One region of the Bradyrhizobium sp. Kon56 genome, then DNA from elsewhere that is predicted to be linked to it. Evidence: predicted binding sites of a transcription regulator. Region 1 holds the regulator's gene; each other region holds the start of a gene.
The links. Region 1 encodes LexA, which represses DNA repair genes until DNA is damaged. Its sites were predicted from a motif close to TGTTCNNNNTGTGTTCNG; they were not measured.

Region 1 (7,207 bases):
ACGTCGTGGCGCGGCGCACGCAGCCGCCGCAAGCGATGTCGGCGATGGACGGCTACGCGGTGCGCGCGGCCGACGCCGCGACGATCGATTCGGAGCTCACCGTCATCGGCGAAGTCGCAGCGGGCCGACCGTTCGAGGGAACGGTCGGAGCCGGCGAGGCCGTGCGGATCTTCACCGGCGGCGTCGTTCCCTTTGGCGCGGACGCCGTCGTGATCCAGGAGGACACGGTCGCCGCCGGCAAGCGGATCACGATCAAGGAAGCCGCAATCGCCGGCCGGCACATCCGCCCCGCCGGCGTCGATTTCCGCGAGGGCGACGTGCTCCTGCGCAAGGGAAGCCGTTTGACCGAGCGAGACCTCGCGCTCGCCGCCGGGATGAATCATCCGCACCTTGCCGTTGTCAGGCGTCCGAAAGTCGCGATTCTCGCCACCGGCGACGAGCTGGTGATGCCGGGCACCACGCCCGGCCACGGCCAGATCGTCTATTCCAACGGCTACGCCCTGCACGCGCTCGCCCGCAGCGAGGGCGCCGAGACCATCGACCTCGGTATTGCCGCCGACACGCTGGAGGCGACCACCGCCGGCATCCGCCGCGCCCGCGAGAGCGGCGCCGACGTCCTGATCACGACCGGCGGCGCATCGGTCGGCGACCACGATCTGGTCCAGCAGGCACTGCGGGACGAAGGCATCGCGATGGCGTTCTGGAAGATCGCGATGCGGCCAGGCAAGCCAATGATGCACGGGCGACTCGGCGCAATGGGTGTGATCGGCCTGCCGGGCAATCCCGTATCGTCCTACGTGTGCGCTTTCCTGTTCATGGTGCCGCTGATTCGCGCCCTGTCGGGCCGTTCAGTGATTCACCATCGCCGTGAACGCGCCGTGCTCGGCCGCGACGTCGGCGCCAACGACCAGCGCGAGGACTATCTGCGCGCGCATCTTGAGGAGCGTGACGATGGCACACGCGTCGTTGTTCCCGTCAATCATCAGGACTCTTCGCTGCTTGCGAATCTCGCTGCAGCACAGGTACTTCTCGTCCGCGCACCATTCGCGCCGAAGGCCGAAGCAGGCACGGCTTGCGAAGTGTTGCGGCTCCCCGTCTGAGCGCCCCCGCAACGCGCGTTCCGCGCACTTTGCTCTGTTCACGGTAAATTAAGCAGTTGCGGAACATGTATCGAACATATAGTGTCTGTTCATGATTTGTTTCGAGCATGCAGCGGCTTATGGCCGAATTCAGCGTCTCGGAATCGGACGACATCAACCGGGGGACTTTGGTCGAGATGTTAACGCGCAAACAATACGAGCTTCTGCGGTTCATCAGTGAACGTCTGAAGGAAAGCGGCGTGCCGCCCTCCTTCGACGAGATGAAGGATGCGCTCGATCTGCGCTCGAAGTCGGGCATCCATCGCCTGATCACGGCGCTCGAGGAGCGTGGCTTCATCCGACGCCTGCCCAACCGCGCCCGTGCGATTGAAGTCATCAAGCTGCCGGAGCTCCAGGCAGCCGCTGGCAGCCGCCGCGGCTTCACGCCGAGCGTCATCGAGGGCAATCTCGGCAAGGTGCGTGCGAGCGCGAGCCTGCCCGCTGACGAGGGCGAACGTCCCGTCGCGGTGCCGGTGATGGGCCGCATCGCGGCCGGCACGCCGATCGAGGCGTTGCAGACCCGCAGCCATACTATCAGCGTACCGCCTGACATGCTCGGCTCGGGCGAGCATTACGCGCTGGAAGTGCGCGGCGACTCGATGGTCGAAGCCGGCATTCTCGACGGCGACATGGCCCTGATCCAGCGCAACGAGAGCGCCGATACCGGCGACATCGTGGTGGCGCTGATCGACGACGAGGAAGCGACGCTGAAGCGCTTCCGCCGTCGCGGCGCCTCGATCGCGCTCGAGCCCGCCAACGCGGCCTATGAGGTCCGCATCCTGCCGCCCAACCGGGTGAAGATTCAGGGCAAGCTGATCGGGCTTTACCGGAAGTACTGATACCGGGAGTCTTTCTATCGGCAGTACTTCATATCGGAAGCACTTCATGCCGGAGGTGCTTGGCGCCTCGCGCGCTTCCGATCGGCATCGCCGGTCAGAGATTGGAGCGGATCATCGTCCGCTCCGGCTGGATAGCCTTTCTGGTTCTGCACAGACTATCCGGCCCCTCCTCCAACGCTGGCTCCTCGCCACGCCGACGAAGCAGCACCGCTTCAAGCAGCACCGCTTCAAGCAGCACCGCTTCGCGGCTCGGTTGTTCGAGGAAACAGCGACCAGCGGTCAAGTTCGGCCGTTGCAGCCAAGTTGGCAATGTTCGCGTACGCGCCTCCCGAATGCATCGCGGCGAGCTTTGTTCCTATTGAATTCGGGAAAGATAATGTGATCGCGGCTTGCGGAAGCCAGCCGCAGATTTGCCCACAACCAAGCAGAGCGTTCGTGCTTCCACTCTGATAGAGGCCTGCGCCTCGATAAGAGACGCGGGTTGCTATCCCAGCATGAGGAGCACCCGATGTGTGACTACAGCCTACATGCCGTCGCGTCGCGCCCCGCCGAAGTCGGCGAGACGATCGTCACGACAAGCTTCCGCGGCACCTCGACGCGCGGCTTCGCCTCTGCAGCCGATCCGTCTGTTGCCGTCTGCCTGCTGCCGGGGACGGAGCTCGCCTTCGCCGACGACGTCCGCTACGACAATCGCTGGATCTGGACGCGCACCATCAATTCCCGCGTGGGCAAGTTCGGCAAGATCGATCCGCACGTTCCCGACCGCCATCATGATGCGATCGAATTCCCCGACGGCAAATACGTGCTGGTGACGCAGCTCGTCGAAGGCCAGCGCGCGACGGTGCTGCAACTGCCGGTGACTCAGTCGGTCACCGAGCGCGAGCACAAGGCGCAGATCACCGCCGACAGGCAGCCGACCGTCACGCACCTGCCGATCGGCTGACAGAGCCGCCCTCCGGCTACGAAGTCGGAGGTCAGGATTAAATCGCCATCGCCGGCCGTGGCCGGCGAGATGGTGTGGTTTGCACCCCGCTAATCCGAACGGACGCACCGAACCACTGCGTTGCTCCGCACCATCAGATCAATCGACGGCTTGCAGGTCGGTGTCCGCCGGCGTTGCGTCCTTGATGCGAGGCGCGGTCGACTTTGGCGCGAGGCTGCCGTCGAAATCACCCTCGCCGGCGCCGGCCGGCAACCAGGGGCGGCTCGTGCCTCTCGCCCTCACTGCCTGAACCACAAAACCGTCACCACGCTGCGTCAGCGCCAGCGCGCTCTGGCTGGCGAGCCGCTGCCGATCGACCACCATCGCCGCGCAATCAGGCGGTGCGGGACGAGTCGTCACCACCAGCGCGGCCCGACTGCAATCGTCCGCGAGAGCGTCGACGCGCAGTGCCAGCGCGACCAGCCTCCCGTCGGCCAGTGGCGTCACGCAGCCGGATTCGTCGCAGGACACGCCATCGGCAAGCGAGGCTCTGCCCGCATCGCGCGGATCGGCGTCGGCAGCGAGCCATTCCTTGAGCAGAAAGCTGTCCTTGTTCGTCCTGATCAGGTGCAGATATCCGTCCCTGCCCCGCACCGCGACGCTGGCGCCATCCCCGGCAATCAGGATGTCGGGCTGCCGCGCCGACAGTCCCCAGAGGATCGCTGCCAGCAGCACCAGGGCGCCGGACCAGCGCAGCGGCGTGCGCAACAAGCCGAGCACAATGATTCCCAGGCTCGCCGCGATCAGCGGCGCGATCCCGAACGCCGGGATGCGGCCCACCGCGCCCGGCAAGGCCGCGACCCAGCGCGAGACCGCGACCATCCACTCGATGCCAATCCCCATCAGCCACCAGAACACGCTGTCCAGCCCGAACGGCGCAGCAAGCAGCCCCAACAGCCCCGCCGGCATCACCAGCGCAGAGACCACCGGCATCGCGCCGAGATTGGCGAGCACGCCGAACGGCGTGACACGGTGGAAATGAAAGGCGGCATAGGGCGTCGTCGCAAGTCCCGCAATCAGCGAAGCCATGAACAGCATCGCAATCTCGCGCCCACCCCACATCGCAATGCGCGCAGTCGCCGAATTGTCCGGCGAGGCAAACAAATTGGGCATGCCGATCTGCACCAGTGCGACCAAGCCGAGCGTTGCCGCAAACGACATCTGAAAACTCGGATGCACCAGCGCTTCCGGCGCGACCGCCAGCACGATCAGCGCAGCCACAGCAAGCGTGCGGAAGGTGATGGCGCGGCGATCGACCATCACCGCGATCAGCACCACCGCCGTCATGAAGAACGACCTTTGCGTGGCGACCTCCGCGCCCGACAGCAGCAGGTAGAACGCAGCGGCGACCAGCGCGGCGGCGGCCGACCATTTCTTGATGGCGAAGCCGGCCGCCAATCCGGGGATCAGAGCGAGCAGCGCGCGCACCGCGAAGAACACGACGCCGGCAACGACGGCCATGTGATAACCGGAGATCGAGAGCACGTGGCCGAGGCCGGAGATGAACATCGCATCGTTGACGGGCGTGGTGATCGCATCGCGCCGCCCGGTGAGCAGCGCGGTCGCGATCGCCCGATTGTCGCCGTCGAGCGTCGCCCGGATGCGGGCATCGATCGCATCGCGCAGGCCTTGCATGAAGGCCGCGTAACGCAGCCGTAAGCCGCCGGTCTCAGGCGGCGACGCCACCGTGATGGCGCCCATCGCGAAGCCGGAGGCGCCGATGCCCTGGAAGAACATGTCACGCGAAAAGTCGTAGCTGCCGGGCCGCACCGGCGCGAGTGGCGGCATCAGCCGTGCCTTCAGCTGAACGAAGCTACCGACCTCCGGCGCGGTGCCCTTGCGGACCGACAGGCGCACGCGCTCGAGCCTGACGTCGCTGCGCTGCGCCTCCATCGCCGTGACGCGCAGCACGAAACGATCGGTACGCTCGCGGATGTCGCGAGCCTCGACGAAGCCCGACAACGACACCGAATAGAGCGCCCTTGCCAGCACCGGGTGGGCGATGCGCGCCGTCTTCCAGGTTGCGACGGCAAAGCCGGCCGCGACCGCCGCGATCATGATGGCCGGGGCGAACAGCCGGCTCCGCCGCAACAGAGCCGCGCCAAGCAGGAGCGCGATGGCGGTCGTGGCAACGACCCACAGCACCGGCTCATGATCGGCAGAGAAATAAAGCGCGATGCCGCAGCCAAACGCGACGGGCACCCACGGCAACAGCCGCCCGGCGCCCGCCTCGGCGCGCAGCCAGGCGCGGAGGGTCTCGGCCAGCGATGTCCAGAGGTCGAGGCCTGCAGGCGCGAGGCCGCCCGCGGACGCGGCGCGGCCCGCGGGCCACGTCCCCGCGATCCCCTGCGATCGTACCGGCCGGCCCGGCTCCGCCATTCCCTGCACTCGATGATACGCAACGAAGCCAGAAGCTACCGGAACGTGCAGGTGGGCGGATAGCGGTACGGATCAGGAACGAAGGGGCGCGGCCGCTACTTTTCCTCTTCCATCGTCACGGCCACATCCGCCTTGGCCGACAGCCTGACCTTGTTGCCCTCGATATCGGCGACGAGGCCCTTGTCGATGAAGTGATGATGGCCCTTGTGGCTGCCCTCGCCGCTGTCCTTCTTGGTCAGCTTGATGCGATTGCCTTCGACCTTGTCGACGGTGCCGATGTGGACGCCGTCGGCGCCGATCACTTCCATATGCTCTGCGATGTTCTGCATGGTGGGTTCCTTGTTGGACCCACCCCAACGCGCGGGGAGCACGTTCGTTCTCTCACGAGAATGACGAAGCCGTGTGCCCGCTCGTCAGATCAGCGGCGCCTGCGACGAAGCATGGTGATTGACGATCTTCCACTCGCCGTCCTCGCGCATGATGACCCAGCTCATCTTGACCGAGAAATCGGGGCGTTCGCCGGCGAGATCGAACGAGATGGTCGCGGCCATATTGATCAGATCAGGACCTGCCTGCGCCGCCGTCACCTCGGAAAACACCGCGCTCGGCTTGCGCCAGCGCGGCAGGCCGTTGAAATAGTCTGCGACGCCGGCCCTGCCCCGGTAGAGCTTTGGGTTGGAGCCGAAGAAGAAGGCATTCCTCGCATAGAGCGATGAGAGCGCGGCCGCATCGAGCGTGGCGAAGCCGGCGCGCCATTTCGCGATGATGCCGGAAACGATAGCGTCGGCTTCGTTGCTCATTGTGGTCTCGCAGCTCTTTTCAGCCTTTGGCAACTTCCTTCGCGAACGTGTCGCGCAGACCGATAGTCCTGGAAAATACCGGTCTGTCGGACGTCGGGTCCTTGTCGCGCACGAAATAGCCCTGGCGCTCGAACTGCATCGGCTCGGTCGAATTGCTTTCCGCGACCGATGCCTCGACGCGGGCATTAGCGAGAATTTCCAGTGACTGCGGATTGAGGTCGGCGGCGAAGTTCGAGGCGTCCGGGCTCGGTTTGGCAAACAGCTGATTGTAGATGCGGATTTCCGCGGGCACGGAAGTCGCCGCCGGCAGCCAGTGCATGGTGGCCTTGACCTTGCGGCCATCGGGCGCGTTGCCGCCCTTGGTCGCGGGATCGTAGGTGCAGCGCAGCTCCACCACCTCGCCGGCATCGTTCTTGATCACGCCGGTGCACTTGACGAAATAGGCGTAGCGCAGCCGCACTTCGTTGCCCGGCGACAGACGGAAGAACTTTTTCGGCGGGTTCTCCATGAAGTCGTCCTGCTCGATATAGAGCTCACGACCGAACGTGATCTTGCGGGTGCCGGCGGAGGGATCATCCGGATGGTTGATCGCCTCGAGCTCCTCGGTCTGCCCCTCGGGATAATTCTCGATCACGACCTTGAGCGGCTTAAGCACCGCCATGCGCCGCTGCGACGTGCGGTTCAATTCCTCGCGGATGCAGAATTCCAGCATGCCGACGTCGACCACGCTATTGGCTTTCGCAACGCCGATGCGCTTGACGAATTCGCGAAGCGCGGCCGGCGGCACGCCGCGGCGGCGCATGCCCGCCATGGTGGGCATGCGCGGGTCGTCCCAGCCCGCGACATGGCCCTCGCGGACGAGCTGGGTCAGCACACGCTTGGACAGCAGCGTGTAGGTCAGGTTCAGCCGCGCGAATTCGTACTGGTGCGGCTTCGAGGGCACCGGCAGCTTCTCGATGAACCAGTCGTAGAGCGGCCGATGGTCCTCGAACTCCAGCGTGCAGATCGAGTGCGTGATGCCTTCGATGGCATCCGACTGGCCGTGGGCATAGTCGTAGCTTGGATAGA
Region 2 (7,207 bases), on a different contig from region 1:
ATTCGAAGCCGAGCGCGATCAGCAGCGCGACAAACAAGAGGATGTAGGGCAGATAGCTCGTGACCCGCGTGCCGGTCGCATCGACATCCGAATAGATGCTGTAGGCCACATAGAGCAGGCCCACGGCGAGGATGCCGAAGAACAGGATCATCGTCAGCGGATTGAAGCCCTTGTCGAGATTTGGCCGCGAGGCCGGCTGGATCGGCGCGGGATCGGCTACCGCGCGGTCGAATGCAACATCGGTCATGTCTGGAGGCCCCTTAACTTTCTGTAGGGGCTATTGTCCGCGATGGATTTGAAGGCTGGATGACAGGCGAGGCATGAAAGGGGTTTTCCCGCCCGTATTCAGGCGGCGCGCGCGGCTTTCTTCTGCAACCCGGCGACGATCTTCAAATCTTCGACAAAGCGCCGATATTCCAGCACCTTGGCTTCCGGATCGGGCAGCCGCAGCAGATAGGACGGGTGCACCGTCACCAGCGCCTTGTGACCGTCGGGCAGGTCGATGAGCCGGCCGCGGTTCTTTCCGATCGGGGTGATCTTGCCGAACACGCTCTGCGCGGCGGTCGCGCCCATCGCGACGATGAGATCGGGCTGGATGACGGAGACCTCCCGCTCATACCACTGCCGGCAGGCCTTTATCTCCGGCGTATTCGGCTTCTGATGCAGGCGAATCTTGCCGCGCGGCACGAATTTGAAGTGTTTCACCGCGTTGGTGACATAGACCTTCTTGCGGTCGACGCCGGCCTCCTGCAGCGCCTTGTCGAGCATCTGGCCGGCTGGACCGACGAAGGGATGGCCGGCGAGGTCTTCCTTGTCGCCAGGTTGTTCGCCGACCAGCATGATATTGGCGGACTTCGGACCCTCGCCGAACACGGTCTGGGTGGCGTCCTTGTAGAGATGGCAGGCGCGGCAGTGGGCGGCCTCCTCGCGGAGCGCTTCGAGATCGTCGGCAGCGGTCTTGCGTTTCATCGGAGCCTCCGGCCGCTTTTGAGGCTTGTGCGGATCGGTTGGGGCATTGGCGATCATGGCGCCGGTCATGCGCTCGGCGTCCTCAATCAGGGGCTTAATGATCGAAGCCTCGGGCAGGTTCCTCCAATATTTCTTCGGCATCTCGGTCTGCATTGCCTTCACCTTCAGGCGGGCCGGATTGAAGATGCTGGCGTAGTAGCGCCGCCAGGTTTCCTCCAGCCGGTCTTCGCTCGGTGCCTCGCTCTTGCTGACGCCTGATGTGAACGAGAGCGCGTGGCCATCCCAATGCGCGCACAAATCCGGCGTCAGGATCGACCAGGGCATGTCGGCAAAGCGCTTGGCGAAGAACGGCGCGGCGAGCTCGACGATGTGATGCTCCGGCTCGAACCAGGCGACGTAGTGTGCTTCGCGTTCCCTGCCGATCTCACGGAAGCGCACGAAGGCATGCATCTTGTGCTCGTCGCGGTAGACCGCCTTTGCCATGGCCGCGACTTGCGCGACATCGGGATCGGTCGCGACCTCGATGAGGTCGTGATTGTCCTTCAGCCGAAACAGCAGGCGATAGAGGATCGCGAAACGCTCGGGATCGCGATGCAGGATCGCGGCCTTGGCGAGCTCGACGAATTTTGCCGGCACGTTGAAGGTACCGTCGCCAGCCGCCGGCAGCGCAGACGGCGAGGGCGTCGCGAACAGCTCCGCTTCGCCGCCCTGCACGGCCCAGGTGACATCGGCCGGTTTCGTTTGGTGAAGCACGAGGCTACGTGCGGCTTTACGCCAGCCGTCGAAATCGGTTTCGTTCTCGAGGGTGATGTACTGCATCAGAATCCAAATCCCAGTTGCGTTGCCGGCTTGAACCGTTCGATCAACAGTGCCTCGTCGAGGCGATGCGGCGGGGGCTTGTGATCGCTGAGGACGATGAACGGCAGCGCCTTGTTGCGGGGCACATGCAGCCGCGCGAGGTCGGCGACGCGGATCGTGGTCGTGCGGCGCGCCGCGATGATGCGCTCGACCGCCTTGGTGCCGAAGCCCGGCACGCGCAACAACTCCTCGCGGCTGGCGCGGTTGACGTCGAGCGGGAAGCGGTCGCGGTGACGCAGCGCCCAGGCGAGTTTTGGATCGATGTCGAGCGGCAGCATCGCGCTATCGTCGACGATCTCGCCGACGTCGAAGCCGTAGAACCGCATCAGCCAATCGGCCTGATAGAGACGGTGCTCGCGCAGCAAGGGCGGCGCGCGCAGAGGCAGCGCGCGGCTGGCATCGGGGATCGGGCTGAACGCGGAATAATAGACGCGCCTCAGCCTGTATGAACCGTAGAGATTGGCGCTGGTGTGGAGGATGGTGTGGTCGGAGGCCGCGTCGGCGCCGACGATCATCTGCGTGCTTTGGCCGGCCGGTGCGAAGCGCTGCGGCTTGGCTTTTGTGTTCGCGCTGCGGCTTTCCTCGGCCTCGTCCAGCTTCAGCCGCAGCCGGCCCATGGTGCGGCGGATCGCGCGCACGTCTTTCTCGGGCGCGAATTGCTGCAGGCTCGTCTCCTGCGGCATCTCGATGTTGATAGAGAGACGGTCGGCATATTTGCCGGCCTCGGAGATCAATGTATCGTCGGCCTCGGGGATTGTTTTGAGATGGATGTAGCCACGGAAGTGATGCTCCTCGCGCAGTTTGCGCGCGACGCTTACCACCTGCTCCATGGTGTAGTCGGGGTTGCGGATGATGCCGGAGGAGAGAAACAGTCCTTCGATGTAATTGCGCCGGTAGAAGTCGAGCGTCAGCTTGACGACTTCGTCGATGGTGAAGCGGGCGCGTGGCACGTTGAAAGAGGCCCGGTTGACGCAATAGAGGCAGTCGTAATTGCAGGCGTTGGTCAGCAGCACCTTGAGCAGCGAGATACAGCGACCGTCCGGCGCGTAGGAATGGCAAATGCCCATGCCGGGCGCGGTCGATCCCATGCCCTTGCCGTCGCTGGAATCCCGCCTCTCGGTGCCGCTGGAGGCGCAAGACGCGTCGTACTTGGCGGCGTCGGCCAGGATTTCCAGCTTGCGTTGCACGTCCATATTGGATCCCTTTGATTCAGCTCATGAATCCCAAGGCCCGCCAATTCGATTGACTCCTGGGGCGTCGTTAGCTTTATATTAGAACATATCATGAACAAATGAGCTAGCCGCTGGTTCTCTTTTTGAGAGCCACCGGCAATCACTCCTGAGGAGCGGCGTATATGAGCGGCGCACGAACAAGCGCGCTTGCAGCCTTGCGCGGCCAGATCGAGCGCATCGAGACGGCGGAGGTCGTGCATCATCGCGACCGTGTCGCGCTCGGCCATCGCGAGGCCGACAGCGCGCTAAAGGGCGGGCTCGCACGCGCGGCAATCCACGAGGTATTTTGCGAAGGACGTCAGGGCGCGGCCGCGACCGGCTTTGTCACCGGACTTGCGGGGCGCATGACGGCACGCAAACCGCTGCTGTGGGTGCGGCAGGATTTTTCAGAAATTGAAACCGGTGCGCTGTCGATGAGCGGGCTCACCGAGATCGGTCTCGATCCGCGCCGTATGGTGATGGTGCGCGCCGCCGACGTGGAGAGTGCGTTGCGCACGTCGGCCGATGCGCTCGCCTGCGACGCGCTGGGCGCCGTCGTGCTCGAGCTCTGGGGTGAGACCAGGCAGTTCGATCTTGTGGCGAGCCGCAAGCTGACGCTGGCTGCGCAGTCTTCCGGTGTCACCGGCTTGCTGCTGCGGATGGCCGCACAACCTTTGCCATCGACCGCGGAGACCAGATGGATGCTGCGCGCGGCGCATTCGCCGCCGGGCGCGATGTGGAGCGCCTGGGGCGCGCCGCGCTTCGATGCCGAGCTCTTGCGCAATCGTCATGGCCCGTGCGGCCGGTGGATCATGGAATGGAAATGTGATGAGTGCCAGTTCTCTGAATCGTCGACGTATCCTCAGCCTGTGGCTGCCGCGCCTGCCTATCGACCGGATCCAGCGGTTCTTCGGCAACGTCGGACTGCATAAAAACAATGAGCCCAGCATCGTCGTCGCCAAGGACAGCAACGCGCTGGTGATCCATGCGCTGGACGAGGCCGCCGAGCGCCTCGGGCTGCATATCGGCCAGCCCTTGGCCAATGCCCGGGCGATGTGTCCGGATCTAAAGGTGTTCGATGCCGATGCCGTGGCCGATGCCAAGACGATCGGCGACATCGCCGACTGGTGCGACCGCTTCACGCCGCTGGTGGCGCTCGATCCGCCGTGGCTGTTCCTCGACATCACCGGCTGCGCGCATCTGTTCGGCGGCGAGGCTACGCTGTTGCAAACCCTTGTCCGTGCCCTCGATCGCCAGGGCTTTGCCGTCAGCGCGGCGATCGCCGGCACCTCGGTCTGCGCGCGCACGCTGACGCGGCAGGCATCCGGTAGCATCGTTGCCAATGGCGGGGAGGCGGCGGCAATCAGCCGGTTTCCAGTGTCCGCGCTTGGTGCGGGTGAGGCCATCAGCACCGGCCTGCGCCGCGCCGGCCTGAAAACCATCGGCGATGTCGCCTCGCGCACGCCGAGCGAAATCACGGCGCGGTTCGGTGCGCGGTTCTCCACGCTGCTTGCGCACGCGCTGGGACAGGGCGATGCGCCGATCAATCCACGAAAGCCGCTGCCCGATTACATCGTAGAGAAACGCTTTGCCGAGCCGATCGCGACCGACACCATGATCGCGATGACGCTGTCGCGCCTCGCCGACACGCTGATCGCGTCGATGGAGAAGCAGGGCAAGGGCGCGCGACGGTTAGAAGCCACATTCTTCCGTACCGACGGCGCGGTGCGCGCCATCATGGTCGAAACCGGACGTCCCGTGACGCGGAGCGCGGTCGTCGACCGGCTGTTCCGCGAGCGTCTCGATGCACTCGCCGATCCCCTCGATCCCGGCTTCGGCTTCGACATGGTGCGGCTGTCGGCAAGCCGCACCGAGATCGTGGTGCAGGAGCAGCGCGATCTCGACGCCCATGTCCACGACAATGACGAGCTTGCCGCGCTGATCGACCGCATCGCCGCGCGCATCGGCGGAAAGCGCGTCGTCGTGCACCTGCCTGAGGATACCCATATCCCTGAATGTGCGGTGCTGGCGGCGCCTGCCCAGCATCATCTCGCCGTGGCCATGCAGGCCGAATGGCCCGCGCGCACCGAGGGTGAGCCGCCGCTGCGTCCGTTGCGGTTGTTCGACAAGCCTGAGCCGATCAATGTGCCGTTCGCGACCGTGCCCGACGGGCCGCCGCATCAATTCACCTGGCGCCGCGCGCAGCATGCGGTGGTGCGGGTGGAGGGCCCCGAGCGCATCGCCATGGAATGGTGGCGGCAGGACGGCAAGCAACTGACACGGGATTATTTTCGTATCGAGGATGCCGAAGGCCTACGCTTCTGGATCTTTCGCGACGGTCTTTACGAGGGGGAGTGCTTCGACGACGACGGCAAGCCCGCTCCTCCCGGTTGGTATGTGCACGGTCTCTTCGCATGAACACGCCCGCTTATGCCGAGATCGGCATCACCACGAATTTCTCCTTCCTGCGCGGCGGCTCGGATCCGCGCGACTATGTACACCAGGCCAGCATCCTGGGCATTCCCGCGATCGGCATTGCCGATCACAACACGCTCGCCGGTGTGGTGCGTGCCTACAAGGAGCTCGACAATGACAAGGTGCTGCACAAGCCGAAGCTTCTGATCGGCACCCGCATCGTCTTCATCGACGGCACGCCGGATATCCTGGTCTATCCGTGTGACCGCGCCGCCTATGGCCGGCTGTGCCAGCTTCTCACCCGGGGCAAGCGCGGCGACGACATCACGCGGATCGCGAAGGGCGAATGCCATCTCACCTTCGCCGATCTCCTTGCGTTTTCCGAAGGCCAGCTCCTGATCCTGACGCTGCCGCATCGCTTCGATGCGGCGCAAGCGCAGGACATCCTCGCCAAGCTGAAGGCAAGTCGCGCCGAGGGCGTGTGGCTGGCGGCGAGTCTGGTCTATCGCGGCGACGATCGCCGTCGCCTCGCGCAGCTCGATGATCTCGCCGCAAAAGCAAAAGTGCCGCTGCTTGCGACCAACGAGGTGCTCTATCACCACCCCGCGCGCCGTCCCCTCCAGGACGTTCTGACCTGCATCCGGGAAAAGACCACGATCGAGGCGGTCGGCCGGAAGCTGGAAGCCAATGCCGAGCGATTTCTGAAGACGCCCAGGGAGATGGCGCGGCTGTTCCGCGATTTCCCCGAAGCTATCGCGGAGACCATGCGCTTTGCGGACAAGATCACCTTCTCGCTCGACCAGCTCAAATACCAGTATCCGGATGAGCCGGTGCCACCGGGGAAGACCGCGCAGGGGCATCTGGAGGATCTGACCTGGGCCGGTGTCGACAAATATTTCGGCGGCAAGATCGACGACAAGCTGCGCGCCACCCTGAAGAAAGAACTCGCGCTGATCGCCGATCTGAAATACGCGCATTACTTCCTCACCGTGCACGACATCGTGCATTACGCCCGCAGCCAGAACATTTTGTGCCAGGGGCGGGGATCGGCGGCGAATTCGGCGGTCTGCTACGTGCTCGGCATCACCTCGGTCGACCCGACCAAGGTCGATCTGCTGTTCGAGCGCTTCATCTCCAAGGAGCGGCTGGAGCCGCCCGACATCGACGTCGATTTCGAGCATTCGCGGCGCGAGGAGGTGATGCAATATGTCTATCGCCGTTACGGCCGCCATCGCGCTGCGATCATCGCCACCATCATTCATTATCGCCCGCGCAGCGCCATCCGCGACGTCGGCAAGGCGCTGGGCCTGACCGAGGACGTCACCGCGGCCCTTGCCGACACCGTCTGGGGAAGCTGGGGCAAGGGCCTCAACGACATGCAGGTCAGGCAGGCCGGCCTCGATCCGCAAAATTCAATGATCAACCTCGCAGTCGAGCTCGCGACCGAGCTGATCGAATTCCCCCGTCATCTGTCCCAGCATGTCGGCGGCTATGTGCTCACGCAGGACCGGCTCGACACCTATGTGCCGATCGGCAATGCCGCGATGGACGATCGCACCTTCATCGAATGGGACAAGGACGATGTCGACGCACTCAGCATGATGAAGGTCGACGTGCTCGCGCTGGGCATGCTGACCTGCATCCGCAAGTGCTTTGATCTGATCGAGCAGCACAAGGGCGAACGCTGGATGCTGGCGAGCGTCCCGCAGGATGATTCCAAAGTCTACGACATGCTGTGCGACGGGGAGTCGCTC
Region 3 (7,207 bases), on a different contig from region 1:
ATTTGTGTCGCGCAGCACGATCAGATCGCCCTGCTGTTCGAACAGGCTGCGGGCGCGTTCTTCCGCTTCCTTCAGCTCCCAATTGCGGTCGATCAGCGTTTCGTTGTGGGCAGCCAGCGCCCGCATCCGCTTGTTGACGAAGCGCAGGCGCATGCTGAGCGTGGCGAGGCCGAGGCAGGCGAGCGCGAACAGGAAGCTGACGCCGATCGCAAATGCATTGGGATCGTAGCCGGACGTCTCGGACCGGCTGCCGGAGACAAACCCATAGGCGCCGCCGAAGGTCGCCGAGAAGATCATGAAGGAGCGGATCGCAAAGGCGATTCGGGGGTGCTGTCGCCTGAAGCGGCGCATGCGCACCTTGATCCGGAACGTCCGACCCATCGCCACCGACCCGACTGTTTTCTTAAAACGCTACGCTCGCTGTAAACGACGATGTGCCGCCGACCTTGCGAACAGTTTGAGGCCCTGCGACCGCCTCCAAACAGGGTTGACGAGGCGTTAACGGCGCAAAGCGACGCGGCTCAAAGCGAGGCGGCCTGGAGACGGCGGTGGCCGCCGCGGGCGCCGACGATCAGCGCCGCCGCCTCGCGCTGCGAGAAGGTTTTCGAGCGCACATAGACACGGTAATCCGCCGGCCCCTCGGTGGAGAGATAGATCACCTGACCGCCGTCGACGGGCTGCGCGGCAATCGAGATCAGGCGAGTCGAGGGGTTGGCCTGGCAGGACTCCGATTCCGAGCCGAGGCCGTCGTCGACGACGGCGAAGTCGGCCGCGTCCGCATCCTCGGTGATCTGAACCCGCACCGTGGCGCGCGCGGGATCATCGGTGAAGGCGACATGCACGCCGGCGGTCCAGAACAGCGACGTCAGCTCGACCGAGGTGTCGCCGAGGGCGATGCAGGGATGCGAGACCGATCCGATCTCGCTTCGGGCAAACACCGCGGCCGCCAACAGGGGAACAACCGACGCCAGGATCTTGAAACGCAACATGACGCGCTACTCGCCGGGCCCGGTACGGGGAACTGATGGGCCTTATGGTTTGCAGAGCGTAAAGGAAACTCGTTACCGCCGGGTTGATGCCGGTATCCGGGGATGAGGATCTCAGTCGGTCAGGCGCTTCTGTTCGTTTTTCGCTCGACTTCAGTGAGAACCAAATAGCTGTTTTTGCCGAAGCTGATCGCCCACAGCGCCGCCCAGGCACCCCACCTGTTCCTGACCTCGATCTCGACGGTTTGGCCGGGAGTGGTGCGAACGACGAGCGGCTGGCTCCTGCCCCAATCAATGGTCGCCTCGATCGTGCAGGCGCCGGCCGGCAGCGTGATCTCCAACACGCCGTTGCGCGCAAGCTTCCCAACGCTGGTCCCGTTGACCCACAGCTCGTATGACCTCAGCCAATCAGCGTATTGGGACGCACGAACAAATCTGATGGTGCAGGCATTGGCGTCGGTCATAGCTTCACTCTCGGGGAACGTGCTGTTCGTCAGGAAGATGCCGCGGGCGTATCGGTCAGGCGATCTGGCGCACATCCTCCGCGAGTGCGCGGTAGGACAAGGCCTCGGCGAGATGCAGCCGGCCGATCCTGTCCGCATGATCGAGATCGGCCAGCGTGCGCGCCACCCGCAACACGCGGTGATAGCCGCGCGCCGACAGCCGCATGGTCTCGGCGGCGTCGCGCAGCAGCTTCTGGCCTTGCGCATCCGGTTTGGCAATCTCCTCCAGCACCGAGGCCGGCGCTTCGGCATTGGTGCGAACCTTCGGCAGGCCGGCGTCCGCGTAGCGGGCGAGCTGGATATCCCGCGCCGCCGCCATGCGCGCGGCGACTTCGGCCGAGCCCTCTGCGGGCGGCGGCAGGATCAAATCGGCCGCGGTCACCGCGGGAACCTCGATGCGCAAATCGATGCGGTCCATCAGCGGCCCCGAGATGCGGGCCTGGTAGTCGCCCGTGCAGCGATCGATGCGGCCGCGCTTGCAGGCATAGCCGGGCTCGAACGCATTGCCGCAGCGGCAGGGATTCATCGCCGCGACCAGCATGAAGCGTGCGGGATAGGTGACGCGGTGATTGGCGCGGGACACCGAGACCTCGCCGTTCTCCAGCGGCTGGCGCAGCGAATCCAGCACGCGCGGATCGAATTCGGGGAGCTCGTCGAGGAACAGCACGCCCTGATGCGCGAGCGAGATCTCGCCGGGCCGGGCGCGCATGCCGCCGCCGGTGAGCGCAGCCATGCTGGCGGAATGATGCGGCGAGCGAAACGGCCGCCGCGCCGTCAGTGCGCCGCCCTCGATCTCGCCGGCAACAGAGGCGATCATCGAGACCTCGAGCAACTCGCCCGGTGACAGCGGCGGCAGGATCGAGGGCAGGCGTGCCGCCAGCATCGATTTGCCGGCGCCGGGCGCGCCGATCATCAGCAGGTGATGGCCGCCGGCGGCCGCGATCTCCAGCGCCCGCTTGGCGCTCTCCTGGCCCTTGATGTCGCGCAGGTCGAGCGGCGAGCTTGCTGCTTCATGCACCTTCGGCACAGGCCGCGACAGCACCTGCGTTCCCTTGAAATGGTTGGCTATCTGGATCAGCGAACTTGCGGCGATGATCTGGATGTCCGGGCTCGCCCATGCCGCTTCCGAGCCGCAAGCCGCCGGACAAATCAGCCCCTCCTCGCGCACATTGGCGCCGATCGCGGCGGGAAGAACACCGGCCACCGGCGCGATCGATCCGTCGAGGCCAAGCTCGCCCAGAACGGTGAAGCCGGACAGCGCATCCGGAGGGATCGCGCCGATCGCCCCCATCAGGCCGAGCGCGATCGGCAGGTCATAATGGCTGCCCTCCTTGGGCAAATCGGCGGGCGCGAGATTGACGGTGATCCGCCGCGCCGGCAGCGCCAGCCCCGAGGCGATCAGCGCCGAGCGGACCCGCTCGCGCGCCTCCGACACCGCCTTGTCCGGGAGACCGACGATCGCGAAGGCCGGCAGACCGGGCGCGACCTGCACCTGCACGTCGACCGCGCGGGCCTCGATCCCCTCAAAGGCGACGGTAGAAACCCGCTGAACCATGCCCGAACCAGCCTGCCCTTTTGCACAATTAGGGGTAGCAGAGCGGGCCAATTCTTGCAAGAACAATACAGGAACGGGTCGAGGGGCGCCGGAAGGTCCTAACCAATCGTAAACACGACGAAGACACTACGCCTCGAATGCAAGCTGCTCTGCTCAGCACATTCCAACGAATGTCCGCTACTCCTAGGGGTGCGGGATGGGCCGTGGTCTAACGGGTGAACAATTCAAATGCTTGCAAATCGCCGGAGAAGCGAACGACGGATGTGCACGCGGCTCGCCAAGATTCATTTTGGCGCGGGTTCGCTGCCGCGGGACTGCACGATCACGGATATTTCGGATGGCGGCGTGAAAGTCGTGGCGGAATTTCTGGAAGTGCCGCCGCAATTCACCATCATCTTCGCGCCCGACTATTCCCGGCAGTGCCGCCTGCGCTGGCGCATCGGCTGCGAGTTCGGCGCTGAATTCACCGACTGAGCTTTCGGAAGCGCCCCGCCTTAACGGGACTTTAGCGTTAATCGGTAAGCATCTCTGATCAGTCGCCGAGTGATCAGAGTATGTCCAAGCGTTTGTCCGTCGCCTCTCTTCCGGCGAGATATCTGTTTTCCGCGCTTCTGATCCTGGCCCTCGGCGGCTGTCAGACAACCGGCATCGAGGACATCACCGGCGCGCTCGGCGGAAAGTCGGACACGGCTGGCAGGGCCGAGGCCAAGCCGGACGTGAAGCCGGACATGGATGCGCTGCGCGAGCGCTATCGCGCCAAGCCTGGCGATCCCAACGTCGCGCTCGAATACGGCAAGGCGTTGCGCCAGACCGGCCAGCGCGCGCAGGCGCTCGCGGTGCTGGAGCAGGCCGTGCTCGCCCATTCCAGCAACAAGGCGCTGCTCGCCGGCTACGGCCGTGCGCTCGCCGACAGCGGCAGTTTCCAGCAGGCGTTCGACGTCCTCGGCCGCGCGCATTCGCCCGAGGATCCCGACTGGCATATCCTGTCGGCGCAAGGCGCCGCGCTCGATCAGCTCGGTCGCAACGAGGAGGCGCAGCAATATTACGCCGCCGCGCTGAAGATCGTGCCGGACGAGCCGTCGGTGCTGTCCAATCTCGGACTGTCCTACATGCTGCAGAACAATCTGCCGCGGGCTGAGGAAACGATGCGCCGGGCGCACGAGCGCAATCCCGCCGATTTCCGCGTGCGCGCCAATCTCGCGCTCGTGCTGGGACTCGAAGGAAAGCAGGCCGAGGCCGAAGCCATCGTGAAGGCGGACCTGCCGCCGGATCAGGCGGCGGCCAAGGTCACGGCGCTGCGGCAGTTGCTGGTGAAGAAGCAGCAGCGGGCGGAGAAGTAACTCGCTCGCGCGCGTCAGGATGCCGTGTCAGGAAGCCTTGGTCCGAACGCCTTGCTCAGAACGCCTTGCTCAGGATGCCTTGCGATGCGGGGCTGACCCGCGACCCGACCTGCCCTTCAGCTTCTTCAGCAGCGGCCCGAGCAGCGAGCGCTTCGGCTTCTTCACTTCGCCCCGCCCGGCGAGGCGGTTCGCCATGTTCTGGAACAGCTCGGTGGTGCGGTGGCTCTTGGAGACCTCCGCGATCATCTGGCCGTTGTTGGCCGCGGTCGAGAACAGCTTCGAATCGAACGGGATCACCGCGATCGGCTGGCTCTCCATGGTCTTGGCGAAGGCCTTGACCTCGATCTCCGCCCGCTTGGGCATGCCGACCTGGTTGATGCAGTAGAGCGGCGGCCGGTCGTTCGGCCGCGCCGCCTTCAAGACGTTCAGCATGTTCTTGGTGTTGCGCAGGTTCGCAAGATCGGGCTCGGCCACGATGACGATGTCGTCCGCGTTGACCAGCGCGCGACGGGTCCAGCCCGACCATTGATGGGGAACATCGAGCACGATGCAGGGCGTGGTCATGCGCAGCGTGTCGAACACCGCGTCAAAGGCCTCCGCGCCGAAATCGTAGACGCGGTCAAGGGTGGCGGGCGCAGCAAGCAGGCTGAGACGCTCGGTGCATTTGGAGAGCAGACGCTCTATCAGGGCCGTGTCCGGCCGATCCTGCGACAGCACCGCATTGGCGATGCCTTGCACCGGGTCCTGGTTGTAGTCGAGACCCGCGGTGCCGAAGGCGAGGTCGAGATCGATCACGACGGAATCGAGCGCGAGGTCGCGGGCGATGGTCCAGGCCACATTGTGCGCGACGGTGGAGGCACCGACACCGCCCTTGGCCCCGACCACCGCGATGACGCGGCCGGTGATGATGGTTTCGGACGCCGAGAACAGGCTGCAGATCGAGCGGACGACGTCGAGCGTTTCGACCGGTCCCACCACATAGTCGTTGACGCCGCGGCGGACCAACTCGCGATAGGGCGCGGTGTCGTTGGGATTGCCGATCACGACCACACGGGTGCCGGGATCGCAGACGCCGGCGAGGTCGTCGAGGCCCTCGAGGATGTCGCGGGTGCCGTCGGATTCGATCACGATGACGTTCGGCGTCGGCATCGTTTCATAGACTTCGATTGCCGCCGCGAGGCCACCGTCCTTGGCCGTGAGATGCGCCTTGGCGAGACGGCGATCCTGCCCGGCCGCGGTCACCGCGGCGAGCGTCTGCGCGGTCTCGCAAAAGGCTTGCACGGAGATGCGAGGAACCGGCGCAATGTGTTCCTCGGGGTGCTGCGGATCGTCCGCTTCTTCGTCGTGGACGCGTGTCATCTGCCTGTATCGCTGAGTTTGGCCTTGTCGGCGTCTGGATTGCTGCTCGCGATCGGCGTGCCCTTGCGATAGCGCTCGAAGGCCATGTCACGCCGTGCGTTATAGACCGGCGTCTCGGACCGCGGCTGCTCCAGGTCGGCCGGATTGTCGATCATGGCCGCGAGGTTGCGCTGGCTGGCGCAGCCCAGATTGAAATAGGGCCGGTTCTCGTTGTAGCCGGGGTCGAGGATGGAGGGGCCGATATCTTCCGGCCACAGCCCGCAGGGGCCGGCGACCGCGGCGATCCGGGAATAGCTCAGGCGGATGGTGGGCAGCAGCCCTGGATCCTCGGGCCGATAGGGATGCTGGACGATGGCACGCGATGGCACGCCGACGGATGCGAGCACGGAACGGATCTCGTGATAGGTCGCCGCCGCCGCGCGCGAATTCGCCGCGTTGACCGGGACGTCGACCACGACCGAGCCGGTGCCTTCGCGCACCCAGTCCCGGGCAATGCCGGCGACGTCCGCGTGCTGCGCGGCCGAGAGGCCGCCGCGAGCCTTGCCGACGAAGATCACGATCGACTTCTTGGCTTCCTCGACCGCGATCGGGTGACGCTGGCGATAGTCGGTCGGCACCGTCTGGGTGACGATCTCGCCGGTGGTGTTGCAGGCGCCCAGCATGACGGAGAGCCCCGTCAGTGCCAGCGCGACGCTCAACCCGCGACGTCGATCGGCCATGGTCTTCGTCATCGCTTCATCCCCTCGTGCCCCGTCTCTTGCCCCGTTCCCCAACCTGTCCGTTCGTCGTCAGTCGATGATGAAGCCGAAATCGCCGGGCGTGCCCGCGATCGGATCGACGCGGCGCGCGACGCCATAGAGGCGGTTCATGCGACCGAGCAGCGCCGTCTGGGCGTCAGACGCCGGGGCGAAGCCGTCGTCGGGGCGGGACAGCTCCTTCTGAGCCACCGCGCGCACCACATAGGGCGTCACGATCACCATCAGCTCGGTTTCGTTGTTGACGAAGTCCTGGCTGCGGAACAGCGCGCCGATGATCGGCACCTGGTCGACGCCGGGCAGGCCGTTGATCGCCTGTTTGGTCTGCTGCTGGATCAGGCCGGCCATGGCCATCGAGCCGCCCGAGGGAATTTCCAGCGTCGTTTCGGCGCGGCGGGTCTGGATCGAGGGGATGGTGATCGAGTTGGTCGAGCTCGACGACAGCGCCTGGGTCACCGTGATGGCGCTTTGGTTCGACAGCTCGGACACCTCGGTCATCACCCGCAGGCTGATCCGTCCCTCGCTCAGCACGACCGGGGTGAAGTTCAGGGAGATGCCGAACTTCTTGTAGGTGATCTGGGTGGTGCAAACGTGGGTGACGGGATCGCAGGCATAGCCCGAGGGAATGGGGAATTCGCCGCCGGCGATGAAGGTGGCGGATTCGCCGGAGATCGCGGTCAGGCTCGGCTCGGCGAGCGTGCGCATGACA
Region 4 (7,207 bases), on a different contig from region 1:
ATCTTGCGCGCAGCCTCGTCACCGATTCCAAGCGCCTGCAGCAGGTTTTGAAGAACCTGCTCTCCAACGCCTTCAAGTTCACCGCCGAAGGCGAGGTGCGCCTGAAGGTCGCCGCCGCGGTCGGCGGCTGGGGCACGGATCATCCCGTGCTGAACTCGGCGCCGGCCGTGATCGCATTCGAAGTGTCCGATACCGGCATCGGCATTCCGCTGGAGAAGCAGAAGCTGATCTTCGAGGCGTTCCAGCAAGCGGATGCCGGCACCAGCCGCAAATATGGCGGTACCGGCCTCGGCCTTGCGATCAGCCGTGAACTCGCAAGCCTGCTCGGCGGCGAGATCCACCTGCGCAGCTTGCCGGGCAAGGGCTCGTGCTTCACGCTTTACCTGCCGCTGAAATATTCCGGCCCGACGCTCGCGCCCCGCGCAACGCCCCAACAGAGCCAGCCGCCGGCGCTGCAGCCCGCGACAGCCGAACCGCAGCGCGTGATCGAGCAGCTTCCCGACGACCGGCTCAACCTCGAACCCGGCGATAGCATCCTCCTGATCGTCGAGGACGACCCGCACTACGCGCGCGTGTTGGTCGACCTCGCCCGCGACAAGGGATTCAAGGTGCTGGTCGCGGCCCGCGGCGCGGAGGCGCTGGAGCTTGCAAAGCAGTACCAGCCGAGGGCTGTCTCGCTCGACGTATTCCTGCCGGATATGCTCGGCTGGACCGTGTTGAGCCAGCTCAAGCACAATCCGCTGACCCGCCACATCCCCGTGCAGATCATCACGCTCGACGAGGACCGCCAGCATGCGCTGGCGCGCGGCGCCTTCTCCTTCGTCAACAAGCCGACGACGACCGAGGGTGTCTCGGCCGCGCTGACCCAGATCAAGGAATATGCGCGACCGCGGCGCAAGCGGCTGCTCATCGTCGAGGACAACGAGGCCGAGCAGCTGTCGATCCGCGAGCTCCTGCATCACGACGACATCGAGATCGTGACGACCGGCACCGGTGCCGACGCGCTCTCGATGCTGCGTGAGAACCCCTGTGATTGCGTCGTGCTCGACCTGCGCCTGCCCGACATGACCGGCTTCGAGGTGCTGGACCAGATCCGCAATGACGAGGCGCTCTCGAACGTTCCGGTGGTCGTCTTCACCGGCCGCGAGCTGTCGGCCGAGGAAGATGCGGAGCTCCACACCATGGCGCGGAGCATCGTGGTCAAGGGCGTGGAATCGCCGGAGCGCCTGCTCGACGAGACCGCGCTGTTCCTGCACCGCGTGATCACGGAGTTGCCGATCGAGAAGCAGCGCATGCTCGAGAAGCTGAACAGTTCCGACGAAGACCTGATCGGCAAGACCGCCCTGCTCGTCGACGACGACGCCCGCAATATCTTCGCGCTGTCGAGCGTGCTGGAGCGGCGCGGCATGAAGGTGCTGACGGCCACGACCGGCAACGAGGCGGTGGCCCTGGTCGAATCCAACCCGGAGATCGCCATCGTGCTGATGGACATCATGATGCCGCAGATGGATGGCTATCAGACCATCGGCGTCATTCGTGAAAACCCCACCTTCGCCCGTCTTCCGATCATCGCGTTGACGGCCAAGGCCATGAAGGGCGACCGCGAGAAATGCCTCGAGGCCGGCGCGTCCGACTATCTCGCCAAACCCGTCAACACCGATCAATTGCTGCTTGCAATCCGCATGTGGCTGCACCGCTGAGTTGGATGCCCGTATGGACCACGAAAAGGTCAACATCCTCCTCGTCGACGACCAGCCGGCCAAGCTGCTCGCCTATGAGGTGATCCTGAAGGATCTCGGCCAGAACCTCGTGATCGCCTCGTCCGGTCGCGAGGCTCTGGAGGTGCTGCTCAAGACCGAGATCGCGGTGATCCTGGTCGACGTCTGCATGCCCGAGCTCGACGGCTTCGAGCTCGCCGCGATGATCCGCGAGCATCCGCGCTTCCAGAAGACCGCGATGATCTTCATCTCGGCCATTCAAGTCAGCGACATCGACCGCCTGCGCGGCTACGAGATGGGCGCCGTCGACTACGTCCCGGTGCCGGTCGTGCCGGAGGTGCTGCGCGCCAAGGTCAAGGTGTTTGCAGAGCTCTATCGCAAGACGCGCGAGCTCGAACGGCTGAACCAGGATCTCGAGGACCGCGTGCGTGCACGCACCGCCGAGCTGGAGAATTCGACCGCAAAGCTGCGCGAGAGCGAAGAGCGGCGCAGCATGGCGATCGCCGCCGGCAAGATGGGCTCCTGGGACTGGGACTGGATCACCGGCGACTGGATGTGGGACGAGGGACAATACCGCATCTTTGGTGTTGGCCCGGAGAGCTTCGAGGTGAATCCGGCCAACGTTCAGGCGCTGTTGCATCCGGATGACGTCGATCAGTTGCGCAAGGCGATCGCCGAATTCAACAAGGGCACGCGCTCCTATGAAACGGAGTTCCGCATCGTGCGGCCCGACGGCGATGTGCGCTGGTGTGTCGGCACGGCCGCCGCCACGGTTGACGATAGCGGTCGGGTCATGCGCGTCAGCGGCGTGACGGTGGACATCACCGAACGCAAGCGCGCCGAGGAACGGCAGACTCTCCTGGCGCGGGAAGTCGATCATCGCGCCAAGAATGCGCTGGCGCTGGCGCAATCGATCGTGCGCCTCACCCGCGCCGACGAGGTCAAAGCCTATGTCAGCGCCGTCGAGGGACGCATCAATGCACTGGCGCGCGTGCACACGATCCTGTCGCTATCGAGCTGGCAGGGCGCCGAACTCTCGAAGCTGATCGACGAGGAGCTTGCGCCCTATTCCCTCGGCGGCCAGATCAAATTGGCGGGGTCGGAAGTTCAGTTGCTGCCGGCAACCGCCCAGACGCTGGCGCTGGCGCTGCATGAGCTTTTCACCAACTCGGCGAAATATGGCGCGCTCTCGACGCGGACGGGACGGCTCGCAATCGGCTGGCAGGTCGAGGACGAGCTGCTCACGCTGACCTGGGAGGAATCCGGCGGCCCGCTCGTCATGACGCCAAAATCCCGCGGCTTTGGTACGCGTAGCCTGCTTGCGAGCGTCGAGTCCCAGCTCGGCGGGCAGGCGCGATTCGATTGGCGCGCCGAGGGTCTGCTGTGTCGGCTCGAGGTGCCGTTGGTCCGCAAGACTGCCGCGACGACCGCGCCCGGCAACTTCGAAGCCGCCAGCTCCGCCGAATTGCAGCGCGCTTCCGGCTAACCGGAGGCCGCACTCTTCCTGCGCTGCGTCGTTTGCGGCTCGCGCGCGACCCGTCCTTCGAGCCAGGCTTCTGTTTGGGCGAGATCGCGCAGAGCCTTGGCATAGCGGCACGCCGCGCTTCGCTCCGCGCCGCGGGGCAGCTTGCGCGCTTTGCGGAGGATGTCCGCAGCGGCGTTACGATAAGCCAGAGAGCGATAGAGAAAGACCACCTTACCCATATCGAATGTTCCCGTGTTGCGCGGTCATTCTCGCCCACCCGGCATGAACGTCGGATGAAGCGGATGATGACAATTCCTTCATGCGGGTGGAACCGGCGCGTGTCGCAGGCGTTGCATGCGAGATTGGGATAGAGTTCCATGCGCGCGAAGAAGTCGTCTGACCTGATCTCTCCCAGCGGGCTCGTCAAGCTGATGACGCACGCGATGATGGGCGCAGCCTTAGGACTCGCTTTCAGCCTCTTGCTCGTGCTGTCCAATCCCGGCGTCGCCAATTTGCTGAGTCACGGCGGAAGGCAGGCCGTGGTCGTTTTCGCCCTCACCTTGGTGACGACGTTCGCGATCGGCGCGACACTGACCGGCGTCGTATTCATCCTCGCCGAGGACAAGCAATCTTGAACTATGCGTGCTTTACCGGAATTTCTTCGTTCGGAACTCCTGCGACGAATGGCAGTTTGCTGCCTGCGTCAATTCAACTCAGGGAGTTCCCGCAGATGAAGACCACCAAGCTCGCTCTTGCCGTGATGTTGGCAACCGGCCTCGCCGCCGCACCGTTCGCAGTGCAGGCCAAGTCGCATAAGGCAAAACACGGATCATCGATGTCGACGTCGCAGACCACCACGGGCGCCAACACCAAGTCCTCCAAGGGTGCTGATCCCTCCGGTCAGGGCGGCTCCGGCCCCGGCTCCGACCAGGGCGGCACCATGACGAACAACAAGGCCGGTATGAGCAACACCAAGTAGGCGTTCGGCGAAAACACGAAGGCCCCGCGATCGCGGGGCCTTTTGCTTTGGGATTCGAACAGACTTCTCTCGGGCCGCTTCGTCAACATGCGGTATCGACGAGCCCCGCACCTCGCGTTGCGCGCAGGCTTCAGCTACGATGGCTGCCCAGGATGTCAGGATGAACGCCTGCAGGATCTGACTTCACCAAATGGTCGAGTCGTGCGCGCTTGCGCGCGATCAAGAGCTGGGCCGCGGCGTCGTCGAGCCCCTCGCGTTGCAGCTGCCGGATGGCAGAGCCCAGTTCGAGAATCTCGGCGCGCAGCTTTAGAATCCGGTATGCATCCGGGACTTCCTCCACCGTGCGCTCCCAAGGCTCTCAGCGGCTCGCGATCACGCGCAGAGGACTACCTGATGTCTTCGCGGAACGAAGGCGCATCCTATCGCGGACATTCGGCAGGACATCGCCGCCACCTGCAGCCTTCCATTCGCCGATCAGCAGATTGATTTTCCGGCGCAGATCCATTTGCGCCAGGGCCTTCTCCGTGCAGTCCCGATCGCGCTCGACGAGCTCGCGTACGGCCGCCTCGACATCGGCCATTTCCAGCCTCAAGGCGCTGATTTTACGTCGAATTTCATTAATTCTGTTGTCCATGAGAACAAAATAAGAACATATAGTCAAGTCACGATTTCAGAAGGGAGAAGCGACATGCAGGTTCAAGGTAAATACGATGCCAAGTCTTTCCTCACCGAGCAGATGACGCGGGCGCAGGGCCTCCGGCTGAAACGGCTGAGCGAAGAGGCGTATCAGCCCGCGCAATACGCGCGGGATCTGTCCTCCAGCGAGGCAGCACGGCGCATTCAGGTGCTGGAAGCGGAGATCGAGCTGGCGGATTCGTTCTAGGCTAGGTCGCCTATCCGGAACGTTGCTTGCACTTTCGGAACCATGCCTGTCCCGGATTGTTTTCCCAGGCCAAGGGAGAACATGCATGGCACGCAAGGCAAAGAAGCGCCGCTACTCGCGCAGCTCCGGCAGCGATGTCGAAGGCGAGATGAAGCGCTACAAGAAGGGGACCGCGAAAAGCGGACCGGGCGGTCGAGGCGGACGCGTGAAGAGCCGCAAGCAGGCAATCGCGATCGGCCTGTCGAAAGCGCGCAAGAAGGGCAAGAAGGTCCCGAAGAAGGCCGCGAAACGAAAGACGTCCAAGAAGACGTCAAAGAAGACATCTCGGAAAACATCCAAGAAGACTTCGAGAAAGAGTTCGAAGAAGACGTCGAAGCGCAAATCCTCCAAACGGTCGCGCTGACCTCAGTCAGATCATGCTGCCCGGCATGAAGCAGCGGATCGAAACGCCGAACGCGGTCTTCACCGGCCACACCATGGTGCGGCCGGCCCGGTTCGGCTCGGTGATCACGGCTTCGTCCGGTACCTCGACCCACTCGCCGTCGAGCCGCACGCGGTAATGTCCATTGTGCGAGTCCCAATCGGGATCGGCGACCGCAAACCCATCCGCATCCGAGCAGCACGGACCGAGATGGCTGCGCAGGCCGTCGAACCACGGCTTGAGAGGTGAGTCCGCGTAGCGGCCGTCGTCGCGCCCGAGAGCGTTTCCACCCCATAGCACGAGTGGCGCTACCAACGGCGCCACAAGCAGCGCACTTCTCAGCGAGAGCTTCAATCGATCCATGTCGGCACCGATCAAATACGAATTGCCGGCCGGCTCAGCGGCGGCAAGTTCGAAGTTCCACGCTTGCAATCGTCGGCGGCTTCATTGCCGCCGAGTCTGTACGAGATCCGCAATTGTGATGAGCGAACACGGCTTTTTCGGACGAAACCGGGTCATCCTCCCTGCCGTTAACGAGAATGTTATCGGCGATCTGCGGAAATCCTGAAGGCGAACGGGAAAGGCGGCCAGAAGGCCGCCTTTTTGGAGTTGCGCCGATCGACGTTCGCCTTATGCGAGCGGCACCGCGACGAACCGGGTCGCCTGTGCGCTTCGGACCTGCAGCAGCACGCTGCGCTTGCCGGACGATTTCGCCTGCGCCAGTTCCGAACGGACATCGCCGATATTGGCGACGGCCTTGCCGCCCACATTGAGGATGACGTCGCCGGTCTGGATGCCGCGTTGCGCGGCCGGCCCTTGCGGATCGACTTCAGTGACGACGACGCCCTTCTGGCCGGCGCCCTGCACGTCGCCGGCCGGAGCCAGGCTGAGCCCCAGACGCGGCGGCATGCCGGCATCTGGCTGCGACTTGCCCTCGTCGGTCCTAGCCTGCCGCTCGTTCGGCAACTCGCCAAGCGCCAGTGTCACCGTCTTGCTGTCGCCTTTGTGGACGACATCGAGCTTCACGGACGTGCCGGGCGCCAGGGTGGCGATGGTGCGGGCGAGATCGCGGGAATCCTTGATCGCGGTGCCGTTGACGGCGGTGATGACGTCGCCCGCCTCGATGCCCGCCTTCGCCGCCGGGCTGCCGTCCTGCGGATTGTCGACGATCGCGCCGCGCGCCTCCTTGAGGCCCAGACTGTCGGCGATATCCGACGTCACCGGCTGCACCTGGACGCCGAGCCAGCCGCGTGTGACCGCGCCCTTGTCCTTCAACTGTGCGACGACGAGCTTTGCGGTCGAAGCCGGAATGTCGAAGCCGATGCCGACCGAGCCGCCGGAGGGCGAGAAGATCGCAGTGTTCACGCCGATCACGTTGCCATTCATGTCGAAGGCCGGGCCGCCGGAATTGCCCTTGTTGATCGGCGCGTCGATCTGGATGAAGTCGTCATAGGGACCATTGCCGATGTCGCGGCCGCTGGCCGAGACGATGCCGGCGGTCACGGTGCCGCCGAGGCCGAAGGGATTGCCGACCGCGACCACCCAGTCGCCGATACGCGGCTTCTGGTCGGAGAATCTGACGAACGGAAAATCCTTCTTGCCCTCGACCTTGATCAGCGCGAGATCCGTTTTCGGATCGGTGCCGACCACTTTCGCGCTGTAGATGGTGCCGTCGTCCATCGTCACTTGCACCGATTCGGCGTGATCGACGACGTGGTTGTTGGTCACGGCATAGCCGTCG

Region 2: the regulator LexA is predicted to act here: its motif matches at 3,100-3,117, upstream of AC0L3B_RS01670 (putative DNA modification/repair radical SAM protein).
Region 3: the regulator LexA is predicted to act here: its motif matches at 3,103-3,120, upstream of AC0L3B_RS04535 (YifB family Mg chelatase-like AAA ATPase).
Region 4: the regulator LexA is predicted to act here: its motif matches at 4,797-4,814, upstream of AC0L3B_RS28505 (DUF3072 domain-containing protein).

Annotation. Positions count from the first base shown of each region.
Region 1 is NZ_JBVVOU010000016.1:58,720-65,926, reverse strand. It holds gene AC0L3B_RS23915 (molybdopterin molybdotransferase MoeA) at 1-1,100, shown strand, start outside; gene lexA (transcriptional repressor LexA) at 1,277-1,978, shown strand; gene AC0L3B_RS23905 (hypothetical protein) at 2,487-2,921, shown strand; gene AC0L3B_RS23900 (ComEC/Rec2 family competence protein) at 3,060-5,339, opposite strand; gene AC0L3B_RS23895 (DUF2171 domain-containing protein) at 5,435-5,668, opposite strand; gene AC0L3B_RS23890 (nuclear transport factor 2 family protein) at 5,753-6,139, opposite strand; gene AC0L3B_RS23885 (glutamine--tRNA ligase/YqeY domain fusion protein) at 6,159-7,207, opposite strand, start outside.
Region 2 is NZ_JBVVOU010000001.1:378,489-385,695, forward strand. It holds gene AC0L3B_RS01660 (inorganic phosphate transporter) at 1-247, opposite strand, end outside; gene AC0L3B_RS01665 (UdgX family uracil-DNA binding protein) at 346-1,788, opposite strand; gene AC0L3B_RS01670 (putative DNA modification/repair radical SAM protein) at 1,788-3,020, opposite strand; gene AC0L3B_RS01675 (ImuA family protein) at 3,182-3,970, shown strand; gene AC0L3B_RS01680 (Y-family DNA polymerase) at 3,867-5,456, shown strand; gene AC0L3B_RS01685 (error-prone DNA polymerase) at 5,453-7,207, shown strand, end outside.
Region 3 is NZ_JBVVOU010000002.1:296,133-303,339, forward strand. It holds gene AC0L3B_RS04520 (ATP-binding protein) at 1-381, opposite strand, end outside; gene AC0L3B_RS04525 (hypothetical protein) at 522-989, opposite strand; gene AC0L3B_RS04530 (hypothetical protein) at 1,109-1,450, opposite strand; gene AC0L3B_RS04535 (YifB family Mg chelatase-like AAA ATPase) at 1,506-3,044, opposite strand; gene AC0L3B_RS04540 (PilZ domain-containing protein) at 3,273-3,518, shown strand; gene AC0L3B_RS04545 (tetratricopeptide repeat protein) at 3,599-4,384, shown strand; gene AC0L3B_RS04550 (CpaE/TadZ family protein) at 4,454-5,743, opposite strand; gene AC0L3B_RS04555 (CpaD family pilus assembly protein) at 5,740-6,474, opposite strand; gene AC0L3B_RS04560 (type II and III secretion system protein family protein) at 6,532-7,207, opposite strand, start outside.
Region 4 is NZ_JBVVOU010000023.1:34-7,240, reverse strand. It holds gene AC0L3B_RS28540 (HAMP domain-containing protein) at 1-1,700, shown strand, start outside; gene AC0L3B_RS28535 (HWE histidine kinase domain-containing protein) at 1,714-3,204, shown strand; gene AC0L3B_RS28530 (hypothetical protein) at 3,201-3,422, opposite strand; gene AC0L3B_RS28525 (hypothetical protein) at 3,561-3,818, shown strand; gene AC0L3B_RS28520 (hypothetical protein) at 3,914-4,162, shown strand; gene AC0L3B_RS28515 (hypothetical protein) at 4,293-4,502, opposite strand; gene AC0L3B_RS28510 (hypothetical protein) at 4,521-4,742, opposite strand; gene AC0L3B_RS28505 (DUF3072 domain-containing protein) at 4,851-5,045, shown strand; gene AC0L3B_RS28500 (DUF6496 domain-containing protein) at 5,131-5,448, shown strand; gene AC0L3B_RS28495 (hypothetical protein) at 5,455-5,829, opposite strand; partial or broken gene AC0L3B_RS28490 (Do family serine endopeptidase) at 6,097-7,207, opposite strand, start outside.